Regions from separate parts of the Plantibacter lichenum genome, predicted to be linked through region 3. Evidence: predicted binding sites of a transcription regulator. Region 3 holds the regulator's gene; each other region holds the start of a gene.
What was found. Region 3 encodes LexA, which represses DNA repair genes until DNA is damaged. Its sites were predicted from a motif close to TCGAACANNTGTTCGA; they were not measured.

Region 1: ACQ3HB_RS05655 (HNH endonuclease signature motif containing protein) is a predicted target of LexA. The motif match lies at 2,113-2,128, and genes of this name have one in related genera.
Region 2: ACQ3HB_RS14625 (DUF222 domain-containing protein) is a predicted target of LexA. The motif match lies at 3,071-3,086, and genes of this name have one in related genera.

What each region holds. Positions count from the first base shown of each region.
Region 1 is NZ_JBOBFT010000003.1:69,290-74,218, forward strand. It holds gene ACQ3HB_RS05655 (HNH endonuclease signature motif containing protein) at 477-2,084, opposite strand; gene ACQ3HB_RS05660 (NAD(P)-binding domain-containing protein) at 2,614-4,002, shown strand; gene nadE (ammonia-dependent NAD(+) synthetase) at 4,134-4,929, shown strand, end outside.
Region 2 is NZ_JBOBFT010000010.1:127,739-132,667, forward strand. It holds gene ACQ3HB_RS14615 (FAD-dependent oxidoreductase) at 1-722, shown strand, start outside; gene ACQ3HB_RS14620 (hypothetical protein) at 665-1,090, opposite strand; gene ACQ3HB_RS14625 (DUF222 domain-containing protein) at 1,372-3,042, opposite strand; gene ACQ3HB_RS14630 (SDR family NAD(P)-dependent oxidoreductase) at 3,368-4,135, opposite strand; gene ACQ3HB_RS14635 (ROK family protein) at 4,176-4,929, opposite strand, start outside.
Region 3 is NZ_JBOBFT010000014.1:30,941-35,869, forward strand. It holds gene sufU (Fe-S cluster assembly sulfur transfer protein SufU) at 1-207, shown strand, start outside; gene ACQ3HB_RS17145 (histidinol-phosphate transaminase) at 344-1,423, opposite strand; gene ACQ3HB_RS17150 (LysM peptidoglycan-binding domain-containing protein) at 1,499-1,966, opposite strand; gene lexA (transcriptional repressor LexA) at 2,236-2,928, shown strand; gene hflX (GTPase HflX) at 3,108-4,685, opposite strand; gene ACQ3HB_RS17165 (class I SAM-dependent methyltransferase) at 4,727-4,929, shown strand, end outside.

The DNA of each region.
Region 1 (4,929 bases), on a different contig from region 3:
TATCGGTCGTAACCGACTCGTCGCTGGTGCTGCTGCTGGTGCTGGTGCTCGCGGCGGTGCCGACCGACGCCGGTATGGACGAGCACTGCTGTCCGATCGCGCTCAGCACGAGCAGGAGGATCAGTGCCATCGCTGCGAGCAGGGGAGCGGATGCAGGAAGTGGTCTCCGCAGAGCTCCGTGTCGCATGTTCACCCCCGTGAGTCTTTCAGGCACTGCGTCGAAGTCTAAGCGACGGTGGGTCTGGCTTCCTGAGTGCATCCGTCCCTGAGCTTGTCGATGGGAAGGGGCACGAATCCGGAGTGTCCACACTTCGACAAGCTCAGTGACCGGGTGCCGTGTCGGTCCCTGAGCCTGTCGAAGGGTGTGGGCAGGGATCCGGAGCGTCCACACTTCGACAGGCTCAGTGACCGGGGCGGCATGGTCAGTGACCGGGTGTGGCATGGTCAGTGCGGCCTCAGGATCCGGGTGGACGTGTTCAGGGGCCGGCTGCGTCTTCGTCAGGTTCCGGGTGGGGTTCGAGGGGGTACCAGTCCGGGGGATCTGGTTCCGTGGTGAATACCTGACCACTCGGACTGATCCAGTGCAGCACCCCGTCCGGACCCGGCTCGAGGGACCAGTTGGTGTCGTGTTTGAGGTGGTGGTGCTTCGGACACAGGTGCGCGAGGTTCTCCACCTTCGTTTCACCTCCCTCCGACCACGGGACGGTGTGGTCCAGTTCGCACCCTTTCGCGAGGCGGTTGCAGCCCGGTGCTCGGCAGTGCGTGTCTCGGATCGCGAGGGCTCGTTTCATGTCCGCGGGTGGCACGTATCGTTCTCGACTGACCGAGAGGACCGTCCCGGTCTCCGGATGCGTCAGGATCCGGGTGAAGGACTTCGCGTGCACGCTCAGCCTGACCGCGGTCTCCGGGTCGATGGGACCGTAGCCTTCGAGGGAACCTGGTTGGTGCTCCTGGCCGAGGATCGTCATCACCGGGACGGTCACGTGGACGGTCGGGATGATGCCTTCCGTGATCTCCTCGATGCTCGGGAGCGGACGGGTCGCGGTGCGGGGTTCGGTGCGCAGCGGTCCGGCGTTCTGGGCAGGTGTGGCAATCGGCAGTGGCTCGGCGGTCAGGGCAGTCAGGGCTGGCTCGGCAGTCGGGACAGGCTCGTCGGACAAGACAGAGCCAGTCGCCAGGACAGGCTCGTCACGACGGTCAAGCATTGTTCTGTTCGGTGTCGGTGTGATTGCCCCTCCGTCCATGGACGCGGCGGGACGCGCTGGTACTGACTGTGCCGACCAGGTCGGGACCTCGTCGTCCTCGACCCTGGGAGTGACTTTGGTGGGCACAGCGATTGCCGTGGGAGGGCCAGAGGACGCCGTGATCCCATAGAGGAGGAGGCTCTGGGCGTTGTCGACCATCAACTGCGCACTCGTCCGCGGGTCACCGCGGCGTTGCGTGGCGGCGGTGAGGTCGGCGAGGCGGTTGTAAGCGGCGGTCGCGATGGTCGCCGTGGTGAGGATCGACAGCCACGACATCCCATCAGGTGCCGGAGACAGGGTCACGTGGCGGTCCTGCCTGGCCCGGTGATGCCGGGTACCGATGGTTTCCGGGTGGAGCTTCTCCCGCAGCTGCCGGGCGTACTGCTTCAGCTGTGCCGCGGTGCGGGTCTGTGCGAGAGGCAGGATCCGGGTCTCGAACTCTGCACGATCCGCCGGGTCGACATCCGCGAGCTGCTCCACGATCACCCGGGCGTGCCCGACCGAGATCGAACCCCCGGAGAGCGCGGCAAGGGTGGTGGGGAGGTGGTCGACGAGGACTTCGGACTCGGCGATGCGGTGTTGAATGGTGCGCTCCGGAACCCGCGTCATCGCAGACAGCTCCAGGTGCAGGGCGAGACGGGCGAGGTCCTTCGCCCGGGCCGGGGTCGTGCCGGGTGGAGCGAGCGTGAGCGCGGTGAGGTCGGACAGGCGGGCGGCCTCGGCGAACAGGGTGGCCTTGCGTGCTTCGGCGGCGGCGATGCAGACGTCTTCCGCGACGATCTGCTCGCCGAGGCTCGTGAGACGAGCGGCGATCGCGTCCGGAGTCGAAGGTATGTCCACTCATCAAGAATACCAAGGACCCGTGTTCTAGAACAGGGGTTCGAAGAATCTGTGGAGAACTTCTGCGCGACTGGACCCCACACTTCGACAAGCTCAGTGACCGGGACCGGGAGGCGCGGCGGCATTGTGAGGGCAACGCACTTCGACAAGCTCAGTGACCGGAGGCCGAGCGCCAGTACCCGGAGGAGGCGCGCACTTCGACAAGCTCGGTGACCGGAGGCCGAGCGGCAGCACTCGGAGGAGGCACGGACTTCGACAAGCTGAGCGACTGGAGTGGGGGCCGCCGCAGGTCGACGGCTCAGTGCCCAGGCGTGCCCCGCCCACATCTGCAACGGGAGTCGCAAAACCACATCATGGTAGCCTCGAAGAATATGTTTGCTGCGAAACGATATGAGAACACTCTCCCCATGGCGCTCGCTATGGGGATTTTTGTTTGACGGCGCCATCGATTTCCGGCGCCCGTGCCTGCAGCAACGATGTGAGCTCGAGCGAGCAACACAGAACGACATACGAAATCGGAGTGAAGAATTTGACGAAGCGAATCGCAATCATCGGTGCGGGTCCCAGCGGAATGGCTCAGCTGAGGGCTTTCGAGTCCGCTCAGGGCGACGGGCGCCCCATACCGGAGATCGTGTGCTTCGAAAAGCAGGACGACTGGGGCGGCCAGTGGAACTACACCTGGATGACCGGACTCGACCGCCACGGCGAACCCGTCCACTCGAGCATGTACCGCAACCTCTGGTCGAACGGCCCCAAGGAAGCCCTCGAATTCGCCGACTACAGCTTCGACGAGCACTTCGGCCGTCCCATCTCCTCCTACCCGCCGCGTGAAGTCCTGTGGGACTACATCGACGGTCGCCTGGAGCGCAGCGATGTGAAGAAGTACGTCCGCTTCAACACGGTCGTCCGCTGGGTGGAACAGGACAGCATCACCGGCACATTCACCATCACGAGCGAGGACCTCGTCAACAAGACGACCGTCGTCGAGGAGTTCGATGAGCTGATCGTCAGCACCGGCCACTTCTCCTTCCCGCACATGCCCGAGTTCGAGGGCATCGAGACCTTCCCGGGTCGCGTCTGCCACGCACACGACTTCCGTGGCGCAGAGGCGCTCGAAGGCCAGGACGTCCTCCTCATCGGCTCCAGCTACTCGGCCGAGGACATCGGCGTGCAAGCGCACAAGATGGGCGCACACTCGGTCACCATCAGCTATCGGACGGCGCCGATGGGCCACGACTGGCCCGCAGGAGTGGAAGAAGTTCCACTCGTTGTGCGCTTCGACGGAGCCACCGCTCACTTCGCCGACGGCACGACGCGCGACTTCGACGCTGTCATCCTCTGCACGGGCTACCTCCACAAGTACCCGTTCCTGCCGGCGGACCTCTCACTCGACTCGCGGAACAACGTCTACCCCGACGGCCTGTACAAGGGCGTCGTCTGGCAGGGGAACCCGCACGTCTTCTACCTCGGTGCGCAGGACCAATGGTTCACATTCAACATGTTCGATGCTCAGGCCTGGTTCGTCCGCGACGTCATCGACGGGACGATCACGCTGCCGTCCGCCGCTGAACGGCAGACCGACATCGACGCGTGGGTCGCGCGCTTCACGGCGATCGCATCGGTTCCCGACGAGATCCGGTTCCAGGCCGACTACATCCGGGACCTCATCGAGGCGACGGACTACCCGATGTTCGACCTGGACGAAGTCGTCGAGATCTTCCTCGCCTGGAAGCACGACAAGCACGAGGACATCCTCGGCTATCGCGATGTGACCTACCGGTCCGTGATGACCGGCACGATCGCGCAGACCCACCACACGCCGTGGCTGCACGAACTCGACGACAGCCTCGAGCGATACCTCTCTGAACCGGAGGGAGAGTCGGAGCCGTCCGGCCCGGTCACCGCGCGACTCGGCTGATCAAGGCCGGTCCGCCCGCGAGGCGGGTGGGTGCGCGCTGCCGGCGGCACCCGCCCGCTTCGTGTTTCGAGTGTGTTTCCAGACGGCCCGTTCCGAGCCGGGCGGCACCGTCGGCGAGTAGCCTGGAGGACATGCGCGAGACCCAGGCCCGCATCATCGCGGAACTCAACGTTCACCCCACCATCGACCCGGCGGAGGAGATCCGAACGCGGATCGACTTCCTGAAGTCCTACCTCACGACGACAGGCGCCAGAGGCTTCGTCCTCGGGATCAGCGGGGGCCAGGACTCCTCGCTCGCCGGGCGGCTGTGCCAACTTGCGGCGGAGGAACTCCGCGCGGAGAACGGCGATGCGGTGTTCATCGCCGTCCGTCTGCCGTACGCGGTCCAGCATGATGAGGACGATGCGCAACTCGCCTTGTCCTTCATCACGCCGGACCAGTCGATCGTCTTCAACATCCAGCGCGCAGTCGACGGATTCGAGGCGGAGTACGCCGATGCCACCGGCACGCGCATGTCTGATTTCGTCAAGGGCAATACGAAAGCGCGCGCGCGCATGATGGCGCAGTACGCAATCGCCGGCCAGCAGGGCCTGCTCGTCGTCGGAACCGATCACGCCGCCGAAGCAGTCACCGGATTCTTCACGAAGTTCGGCGACGGGGGAGCGGACGTCTTGCCGCTCAGCGGGCTCACCAAGCGTCAGGGGCGGGCGCTCCTCGAAGCGCTCGACGCTCCGGAACGCCTGTATCTCAAGGCACCGACGGCCGACCTCCTCGACGAGAACCCCGGCCAGACCGATGAAGCGAACTTGGGGCTCAGCTACCAGCAGATCGACGACTTCCTGGAGGGGGGCGCCATCGACGACGAAATCGCCGAGAAGATCGAAGCCCGCTACGTCGCGACCGAACACAAGCGGCAGGTGCCGGTGA
Region 2 (4,929 bases), on a different contig from region 3:
CGAAACCGTTCTGGCCGTACTTCCCGGGTCGGGAGCGGTTCCGCGGCCGTCAACTGCACGTCGCCGACTATGTGTCCGCCGAGGAGTTCGCCGGGAAGCGGGTCGTGATCGTCGGTGCGGGCATCTCCGCCGTGCAGCTCTTGGAGGAGATCTCGCACGTGGCGACGACGATCTGGATGACGCGTCGCGAACCGGAGTGGGTGGAGGAGGACTTCGATGTCGCTGCTCGCGTCGAAGCGATCAAGGGCGTTGAGGCGCGTGTCCGTGAGGGCCTGCCTCCGGGTAGTGTGATCTCGGTGACGGGGATGCACTGGACGCCGTGGGCGCGTGCCGCTGAGGCGCGCGGTGTGCTCGTCCGGCATCCGATGTTCCGCAGCATCGAGGCCGACGGCGTGCGGATGCCGGACGGTTCGTTCATCGAGGCGGACGTGATCCTGTGGGCGACGGGTTTCCGGGCAGCCCTCGACCACCTGGCTCCGCTCGACCTCCGACTGCCCGGTGGTGGCATCAGGCTTGATGGGACGCGTGCGACCGATGAGCCCCGGGTGCATCTCATCGGGTACGGTCCGTCGGCCTCGACGGTCGGCGCCAATCGCGCCGGACGCGCTGCAGTCGCGGCGATCCTCGCGGATTGGGCCGGGGAGCCCACGGCGTCTCGAGCCGGTCAGCCGCGTGCGACGCCGATGATGACATTGAACACTCCGACGGCGGCGATCACGTAGGGCCAGAAGCCCATTGGAATGAAGAAGAACGTGGAGCGCGGTCTCGTCCAGACCTGTTGTCCGGTCTCCTGGTTGACGACGGGCACCGGTCGGTGGGTCATCTTCACGCCTCGTTCATTGACGACGGGTTCGGGGAGCGGCTGGTAGATGAGCGCCGGTTGTGGTTTGTCGAGCTTCGGGAGCGCAAACTTCGCGAACGCCCAGAGTGCCACCGCACCGATGATGAAACCGGTTCCGATGAACACGTTCGCCCCGCCGGAGTTGTTGTCGGAGTATGGCGAGATCAGGGCTTTGAGTGCGAAGCCGAGGCCGACGGACAGCCCGAAGAACACGAAGACGAGAATTCCCCAGCGGGACCAGATGATCATGGGCCCACGGTATAGGCGCTCTGTCGAACCCGCGATGGGGACGTCTCCCCATCATCGGCCGTGCTGCAGCTCGGGATCCGGTGACGCTGGTCCCTGAGCCTGTCGAAGGGTAGGCCAACGATCCAGGGTGTCCGCACTTCGACAAGCTCAGTGACCGGGTGCGGGCCGGCCCCTGAGCCTGCCGAAGGGTTGACCCCACGGATCCGGGTCGTTCGCACTTCGACAAGCTCAGCGACCGGGTGCGGCATGGTCAGTGAGACTCAGGGACCGGGTGAACGTGCTCAGGGACCGTGTGCGTCACCGTCAGCTTCCGGGAGGGGTTCGAAGGGGTACCAGTCCGGAGGATCGGGTTCCGTGGTGAACACCTGGCCGCTCGGACTGATCCAGTGCAGCACCCCATCCGGGCCCGGCTCCAGGGACCAGTTGGTGTCGTGTTTGAGGTGGTGATGCTTCGGACACAGGTGCGCGAGGTTCTCCACCGACGTTTCACCTCCCTCCGACCACGGGACCGTGTGGTCCAGGTCGCACCCCTTCGCAAGGCGGTTGCAGCCCGGTGCCCGGCAGTGCGTGTCTCGGATCGCGAGGGCTCGTTTCATGTCGACGGGTGGCACGTATCGTTCTCGACTGACCGAGAGGACCGTCCCGGTCTCGGGATGGGTCAGGATCCGGGTGAACGACTTCGCGTGCACGCTGAGCCGGACCGCGGTCTCCGGGTCGATGGGACCGTAGCCTTCGAGGGAACCTGGTTGGTGTTCGTGGCCAAGGAGGGTCATCACCGGGACCGTCACGTGGATGGTGGGGATGATGCCTTCCGTGATGGCCTCGATGCTCGGGAGCGGACGGGTCGTGGTGCGGGGTTCGATGCTCGGGGACGACCCGGCTCCTTGGACCGGATCGGCGCTCTGCAGGAGCCTGGCCGTTTGGACAGGCACGGTCGTCTGGGCCGACTCGGTTACCTGAACCGGCCCGCTCATCTGAACCGGCCCGGCCATCTGAACCGGCCCGGCCATCTGAACGGGCTCGGTCATCTGAACTGGCCCGGTAGCCTGGATGGGCTGAGTGCGACGGTCCAGAACGACCAGGCCCTGCGTCGGCGTGACCGCCGTTCCGCCCGTGAACGCAACGGGACGCGCTGGTGCTGACCGTGCCGACCAGGTCGGGACTTCATCGTCCTCGGCCATGGGTGGCGTCGTGGGCGCCGCGACCGCGACCGCAGGGCCGGAGGACGCCGTGACGCCATAGAGGAGGAGGCTCTGGGCGTTGTCGACCATCAACTGCGCACGCGTCCGAACATCACCACGGCGCTGGGTGTTCGCAGTGAGGGCGGCGAGGCGGTTGTAGGCGGCAGTCGCGATGGTCGCCGTGGTGAGGATCGACAGCCACGACATCCCATCCGGTGCCGGAGACAGGGTCACGTGGCGGTCCTGTCTGGCCCGGTGGTGCCGGGTGCTGATGGTTTCGGGGTGGAGCTTCTCCTGCAGCTGCCGGGCGTACTGCTTCAGCTGTGCGGCGGTGCGGGTTTGCGCGAGGGGCAGGATCCGGGTCTCGAACTCTGCACGGTCCGCCGGGGCAACATCCGCGAGTTGCTCCACGATCACCCGGGCATGCCCTGCGGAGATCGACCCGGCAGCCAACGCCGAAAGCGTGGTGGGGAGGTGGTCGACGAGGGTTTCGGACTCGGCGATGCGGTGTTGGATCGTGCGCTCCGGAACCCGCGTCATCGCGGAGAGTTCCAGGTGCAGGGAGAGGCGGGCGAGATCCTTCGCCCGGGCCGGGGTCGTGCCGGGAGGAGCGAGCGTCAACGCGGTGAGATCGGACAGCCGGGCGGCCTCAGCGAACAGAGTGGCCCTGCGTGCTTCGGCGGCGGCGATGCAGACGTCTTCCGCGACGATCTGCTCGCCCAGGCTCGTGAGACGAGCGGCGATCGCGTCCGGAGTCGAAGGTATGTCCACTCATCAAGAATACCAAGGACCGGTGTTCTAGAACAAGGGTTCGAACGAATCTGTGGAGAACTGGTGCTGCGCGACTGGACCCCACACTTCGACAAGCTCAGTGACCGGGCTGGGGCAACACACTTCGACAGGCTCAGTGACCGGGAGCACACTTCGACAAGCTCAGTGACCGGGAGCACACTTCGACAAGCTCAGTGACCGGGAGAACATTTCGACAAGCTCAGTGACCGGGAGCACACTTCGACAAGCTCAGTGACCGGGCTGGGGCAACCCACTTCGACAGACTCAGTGACCGGGGACCGAGCGCCAGCGCGCGCAGGCAGGCCTAGAACAGGGTGAACCCACCGTCGACGGTCACGATCGAACCCGTCATGAAACTCGACGCCTCACTCGCCAGGAAGATCGCCACAGGACCCAACTCATGCGGCTCACCCCACCGCTTCATCGCCGCCGGATCCACACACCACGCCTGATACTCCGGCTGATCCACCGGCGACATCTCCGTCAAGAAATACCCAGGCGCCATCGCATTCACCCGAATACCGTACGGCGCCCACTCCGCAGCCAACCCCTTCGTCAACTGATGCACCGCCGCCTTCGACGTCAGATACGAGATCTGCCACCGCGGCTGATTCACGATCTGCGCCGACATCGACCCGACGTTCACGATCGTCCCACCACCACGCTCGGCCATCCGCTTCGCCACCGCACGCGAGCAGAACCACACCCCGTCCACGTTCGTCGACATGACCTCATGCCACGAACTGTCCGGCGTCTCGAACGCTCGCCCGCCGATCCCGATCCCCGCATTGTTCACGAGGACATCGATCTCACCGAACCGCTCACTGACCTCAGCCACCGCCCGCTCGACATCAGCCACATCCGACACCTCCAACTGCACACCGAAGGAACGGATCCCGAGCGCGGCCAACTCCGCAGCCGCAGCCTCCGCAGCCACCAACGTTCGAGCCGTGACCGCAACCGACGAACCAGCCTCACCGAGCGCCTGCGCCATCGCACGACCCAACCCACGACTCCCACCCGTCACCAGAGCCGTCTTGCCTTCGAGAGAGAACTTCTGCAGAGCGTTCATGATGCCTTCCGGGGTGGGAACAGGGGAGTCGGACGAACACCTACCCCTCGGCAGGCACCCGCACGCCGTCGGTGGAGAAGACCTGGTCGAGGAACATCCGCGCGGCGCCGCGCAGCCCGCCGGTCCCCTGGTGCTTGGTGACGTCGACGGTGAGCTGCTCGGTCGCCATCGGCAGGCAGTCCGCGAAGAGGGTCGAGCGCACGCCGGCCACGAACACGGCCGAGTCGGCGAGCACACCCCCGAGCACGAGCCGGTCGGGGTTGAAGAAGTTGACGATCGTGGCGAGCACGCCACCCGTCATCACACCGGCGTTCCTGAGCAGACGCGTGGCGAGCGGATGCGAGTCGCGGGCGAGTGCGATCATCGCCTCCACGGACGGGACGTCGTGCCCGGCCAACTGCATCTCACGGACGAGCGCATTGCCGGAGGCCATTGCGTCGAGGCATCCCATCCGCCCGCACGAGCAGGGGACGGCACTCGCACCGGGAACGGCGACGTGGCTGATGTCGCCCGCCCACCCGTTGCTGCCGGTGTAGAGCTCGCCGCCTGAGATGATGCCGCAGCCGATGCCGGAGCCGACCTTCACGAAGACCTGGTTCGCGAACGCGGCGTCCGCGGCGTCGAGCAGTTCACCGGCGGCCATGAGGTTGGCGTCGTTGTTGACGATGACGGGCACCTGGATGTCGCGCTGCACGATCTCGGCGACGGAGACGCCGTTCCAGCCCGGCATGCGTGACGGGGCGATGACGCGGGACGACGTCGACGAGACGGGGCCGGGGACGCCGATCGAGACG
Region 3 (4,929 bases):
GCTCCCGGACTCACGATCGCGGAGCTCACCCAGCTCGCAGACGAGTTCAGAGAGGTCATCCGGTCACGCGGCAAGCTGGAGTTCGATGAGGACCGCTTCGGGGACGCCGCGGCCTTCAGCGGTGTTTCGAAGTACATCGCGCGCGTGAAGTGCGCAATGCTCCCCTGGGTCGCCGCGGAGGAAGCCGTGACGAAGCTCCCCGCCTGAGCGACGCTCGACGGAACGTGACGAGCCCGGCTGCGCGATTCGCTCAGGCGGGCTCGTCCCGTTGCACCGCGGTTCGATGAACGTGAGCGGACCGTCGTGAGCGGACCGTCGTGAGCGGTCAGCGGTCAGCGGGCGGTCAGCGGGCGGTGACGGAGGCCAGGGCTTCGAGGAACGCTGTCGTCTCCGCCTCTGTCCCTGCAGTCACCCGCAGGTGGTTCGGGATGCCGACGTCACGGATGAGGATGCCACGAGCGAAGAGCTCCTCGAAGACCGCGTTCGGATCGTCGACCCCGCCGAAGAGGACGAAGTTCGACCCGCTCCGGTGCGGCTGGTAGCCGAGCGCTTCGAGCTCGACCACGAGGCGATCGCGCTGGCCGCGGATGTCGTCGACCATCGCGAGCATCTCCGCGGAGTGGCGGAGCGCCGCCGTGGCCGCCGCCTGGGTCAGAGCGCTGAGGTGGTAGGGCAGCCGGACGAGCCGGAGGGCGTCGATCACGGCAGGGTCGGCCGCGAGGTAGCCGACGCGGACGCCTGCGAATGCGAACGCCTTGCTCATGGTGCGCGAGACGAGGAGACGCGGACGGCCTTCGAGGAGCGTCAGCGCGCTCGCCTCTCCGTCGGGCGCGAACTCGGCGTACGCCTCGTCGACGACGACGATTCCGCTCGACGCCTCGTAGACGGCCTCGATCGTCTCGAGGGAGAGCGGCGTGCCCGTCGGGTTGTTCGGCGAGCACAGGAAGATGACGTCCGGATCCGATTCGCGCACCTGGGCTGCGGCCGTCTCCGGGGAGAGCTCGAAATCGGCGTCTCGGGTCGCTGCGATCCAGGTGGAGCCGACGCCCGCGGCGAGCAGCGGATACATCGAGTAGGTCGGGGTGAACCCGAGCAGCGAACGGCCGGGTCCGCCGAACGCCTGGAGGATGTGCTGCAGGACCTCGTTCGATCCGTTTCCGGCCCACACCTGTTCGGCGGTCACGCCGTGGCCGAGGTAGCGGGCGAGCGACTCGCGCAGTTCGGTGAACTCGCGGTCCGGGTACCGGTTGACGGTCAGGACTGCGGCGGCAAGGGAGGCGACGATGTCGTGTGCGACGTCCTCAGGGATGGGGTGCGTGTTCTCATTGACGTTGAGGGCAACGGGCACGTGGGCCTGCGGAGCGCCGTAGGGGATCTTCCCCCGAAGGTCGTCGCGGATGGGGAGGTCGTCGAGAGCGGTCACCCGTCAATCGTACCGACTACACCGCCGCAGACCGGCGAAACAGCCGTCTCATCGACCGACGCATCGACCGGCTGCTCAGCTCGCGTACTGCTGCGGGATGGCGAGACGCTGCCCCGGCTCCACACGAGCGGTGGACAGCTGATTCAGGTTCATGATCTCCGCGATGACATCCCTCGGGTCCGCCGACGGCGCGATCGACTCGGCGAGCTCCCAGAGGGACTCCCCCGGGTCGACCGTCACGTAGGTGAACTGGACGGACTGACCGGCTACCCCGGGCCCCGACGCCGCAGCGGATCCTGCGCCGACGGACAGCACGGCTACGGCGACGACGAGCGGGAGGGCTGCGAGCACGGTGAAGACCACGCGGCCTCGTCGTGTGAGACGGAGTCGCGAGTGCGACAGTGCCGTGCGTGAGGGCGTCGATGCGGATCCGGGCACGGCCCGTGCGGACATCGCTTGTGTCGGCATCGCTTGTGTCGGCATCGCTTGTGTCGGCATCGCTTGTGTCGGCATCGACGGGAATCCGATGAGTGCTGCAGTCATGACTACCTCCAAGTGCTCGTCTGCAGGAAGTGCGGGTCTTCCTGACGAGGTTTCGCATCCGGTGTTCGGCCAGGAGCACCGGATGCGAAGCTATGTTCCGAATATATCTTCGATTGTTCGAATGTTCAAGCACGTCTTCGGATCTATTTCCTCGAAAACCTGCGACACGCTCGAACGAATGTTTGTCTCTGGCACTCGGGTTGGATACAGTTTCGAGTGTTGGAACGAGTACACCAGCACCCACTGACACTGGTCCGGGCAGGAGCGACATGGCAGCGAACGGTAGGAGCGACGGGGCTCAGGAACGAACGGGCACACGCCGGAGGAAGAGCCTGAGCGACAAGCAGCTCGCCATCCTCGACGTGATCCAGCGCGCCGTCGCATCCCAGGGGTACCCGCCGAGCATGCGGGAGATCGGCGACGCGGTCGGTCTCGCCTCCCTGTCGAGCGTGACCCACCAGCTCAACCAGCTCGAACTGAGCGGGTACCTGCGTCGCGACCCCAACCGGCCGCGTGCGCTCGAGATCCTCATCGATCTCCCGAGCGCCGTCGAGGGCAGCGTCCCGGAGACGGCCCCGCCCGTCGGCGACGCAGCCATGGTCCCGCTCGTCGGCCGCATCGCAGCCGGCATCCCCATCACCGCTGAGCAGCAGGTCGAGGAGATCTTCCCACTCCCCCGCCAGCTCGTCGGCAAGGGCGAGCTCTTCATGTTGAAGGTCGTCGGCGAATCGATGATCGACGCCGCGATCTGCGACGGCGACTGGGTCGTCGTACGCGAGCAGAAGACGGCGGAGAACGGTGACATCGTCGCGGCCATGCTCGACGAGGAGGCCACGGTGAAGGTCTTCCGCCAGCGCGACGGCCACACCTGGCTGCTCCCGCGAAACTCCGCGTTCGAACCCATCCTGGGCGACCACGCCGACGTCCTCGGCAAGGTCGTAGCCGTTCTTCGCAGCGTCTGACGCGGGCGGCGCCCCGCACTCGGGCCCCGAACACGACGAAGGGCCGGATCAAGTCGATCCGGCCCTTCGTCGTTGCTCCGCCAGCTAGGCGTTCGCTGCGACCCGCCCACGCACGTCGCGCCTGGATTCGATGATGTTCTTGATCGATGCCGTGGCACGCAGCTGCAGGATCAGCCGATTCAGGCCGTCGGCGCGACCTCTGCCGGATGGGCTGCGAGGAGCTCGCGAGCGGCGGCGGGCGCGACCGCGAACGGTTCGAGCAGCGCAGCGATCTCGTCGTTCACGAACGCGTGCACGATCGTGCCGTGCTCGTCGTACGCCGTCTCGACGACCTTGCCGCGCTCGTGCAGAATCGTCACGAGGTCGCCGCGTTCGTAGGGCACGAGGACGTGCAGCTCGCGGCTCGGCGAGGGCAGCACTGCCTCGATGCGCTCCATGAGCTCGTCGATGCCGGCGCCCGTGCGGGCCGAGACGAAGATGCCGTCCGGTTCGAGCCCGCGGAGGACGAGCAGTTGCCCGTCGTCGACGAGATCGGACTTGTTGAAGACGACGAGTTCGCGGATCCCGCGTGCGCCCACCTCGCCGATGACGTCGCGGACTGTAGCGATCTGGCCGGCGGGGTCGGGGTGCGACGCGTCGACGACGTGCACGATGACATCGCTGTCCGCGACCTCCTCGAGCGTCGAACGGAACGCCTCGACGAGCTGGTGCGGCAGGTTGCGCACGAAACCGACGGTGTCGGCGAGCGTGTACTCGCGGCCGTCGGAGGTCACGTTCCGGCGCACCGTGGCGTCGAGGGTCGCGAAGAGCGAGTTCTCGACGAGGACGCCGGCCTTCGTGATGCGGTTCAGCAGGCTCGACTTGCCGGCGTTCGTGTACCCGGCGATCGCGACCGACGGCACGGTGTTCCGCTTTCGGTTCGCGCGCTTGGCCTCGCGGGCGGGCTTCATGGCGACGATCTGCTTCCGGAGCTTCGCCATCCGGGTGTGGATGCGACGGCGGTCGAGTTCGATCTTCGTCTCACCCGGGCCGCGCGAGCCCATGCCGGCTCCGGCGCCGCCGACCTGTCCACCGGCCTGACGGCTCATGGACTCACCCCAACCGCGAAGGCGGGGAAGCAGGTACTCGAGCTGCGCGAGTTCGACCTGGGCCTTGCCCTCACGGCTCTTGGCGTGCTGACTGAAGATGTCGAGGATGACGGCGGTGCGGTCGATGACCTTGACGCCGACCGCGTCTTCGAGCGCGCGGCGCTGGCTGGGCGCGAGTTCGGAGTCCGCGACGACGGTGTCCGCGCCGAGCGCCTTCACGATGTCGCGCAATTCGAGCGCTTTGCCGCGGCCGAGATAGGTGCTGGGGTCCGGGTGCGGACGCCGCTGCAGCATGCCGTCGAGCACGACCGCACCGGCGGTCTCGGCGAGGGCCGCGAGTTCGCGCAGCGAGTTCTCCGCCTCGATGAGCGATCCCTGCTGGTAGACGCCGATGATCACGACGTTCTCGAGCCGCAACTGGCGGTACTCGACCTCGGTGACATCCTGCAGCTCCGTCGAGAGTCCGGCGACACGCCGAAGGGCCTGTCTGTCCTCACGATCGAACTGCTCGCCGTCGTCGGAGGTGCCGCCGGCCGTGTTCTGCGCCTGCAGAGCCGCTGCGTTGCTGCCGAAGAGGGAGTACCCGGACGACTTCGATGCGGCGCTCGACAACACCCGATCGACGACGTCGTCGGTGGTGGGCTGGATCGATTCGTCTGGTTTCGTCATCGCATTAACCCTACTTCCTTACTCTCCGGTACGTTTCCTGTATGGCACAAGAGCACTATTTCACTCCTGAACCCGGCAGCGAGTTGAAGCTCCGCCCCATCAGCGTCTCCCTCGGCGGGGTACAACGTCAGTTGTCCTCCGCGAGCGGCATCTTCAGCCCCGACCACATCGACACGGGCACCCAGGTGCTCCTCGCCAACGTTCCGACGCCCCCGCCCGGTGGCAATCTGCTCGACATCGGGTG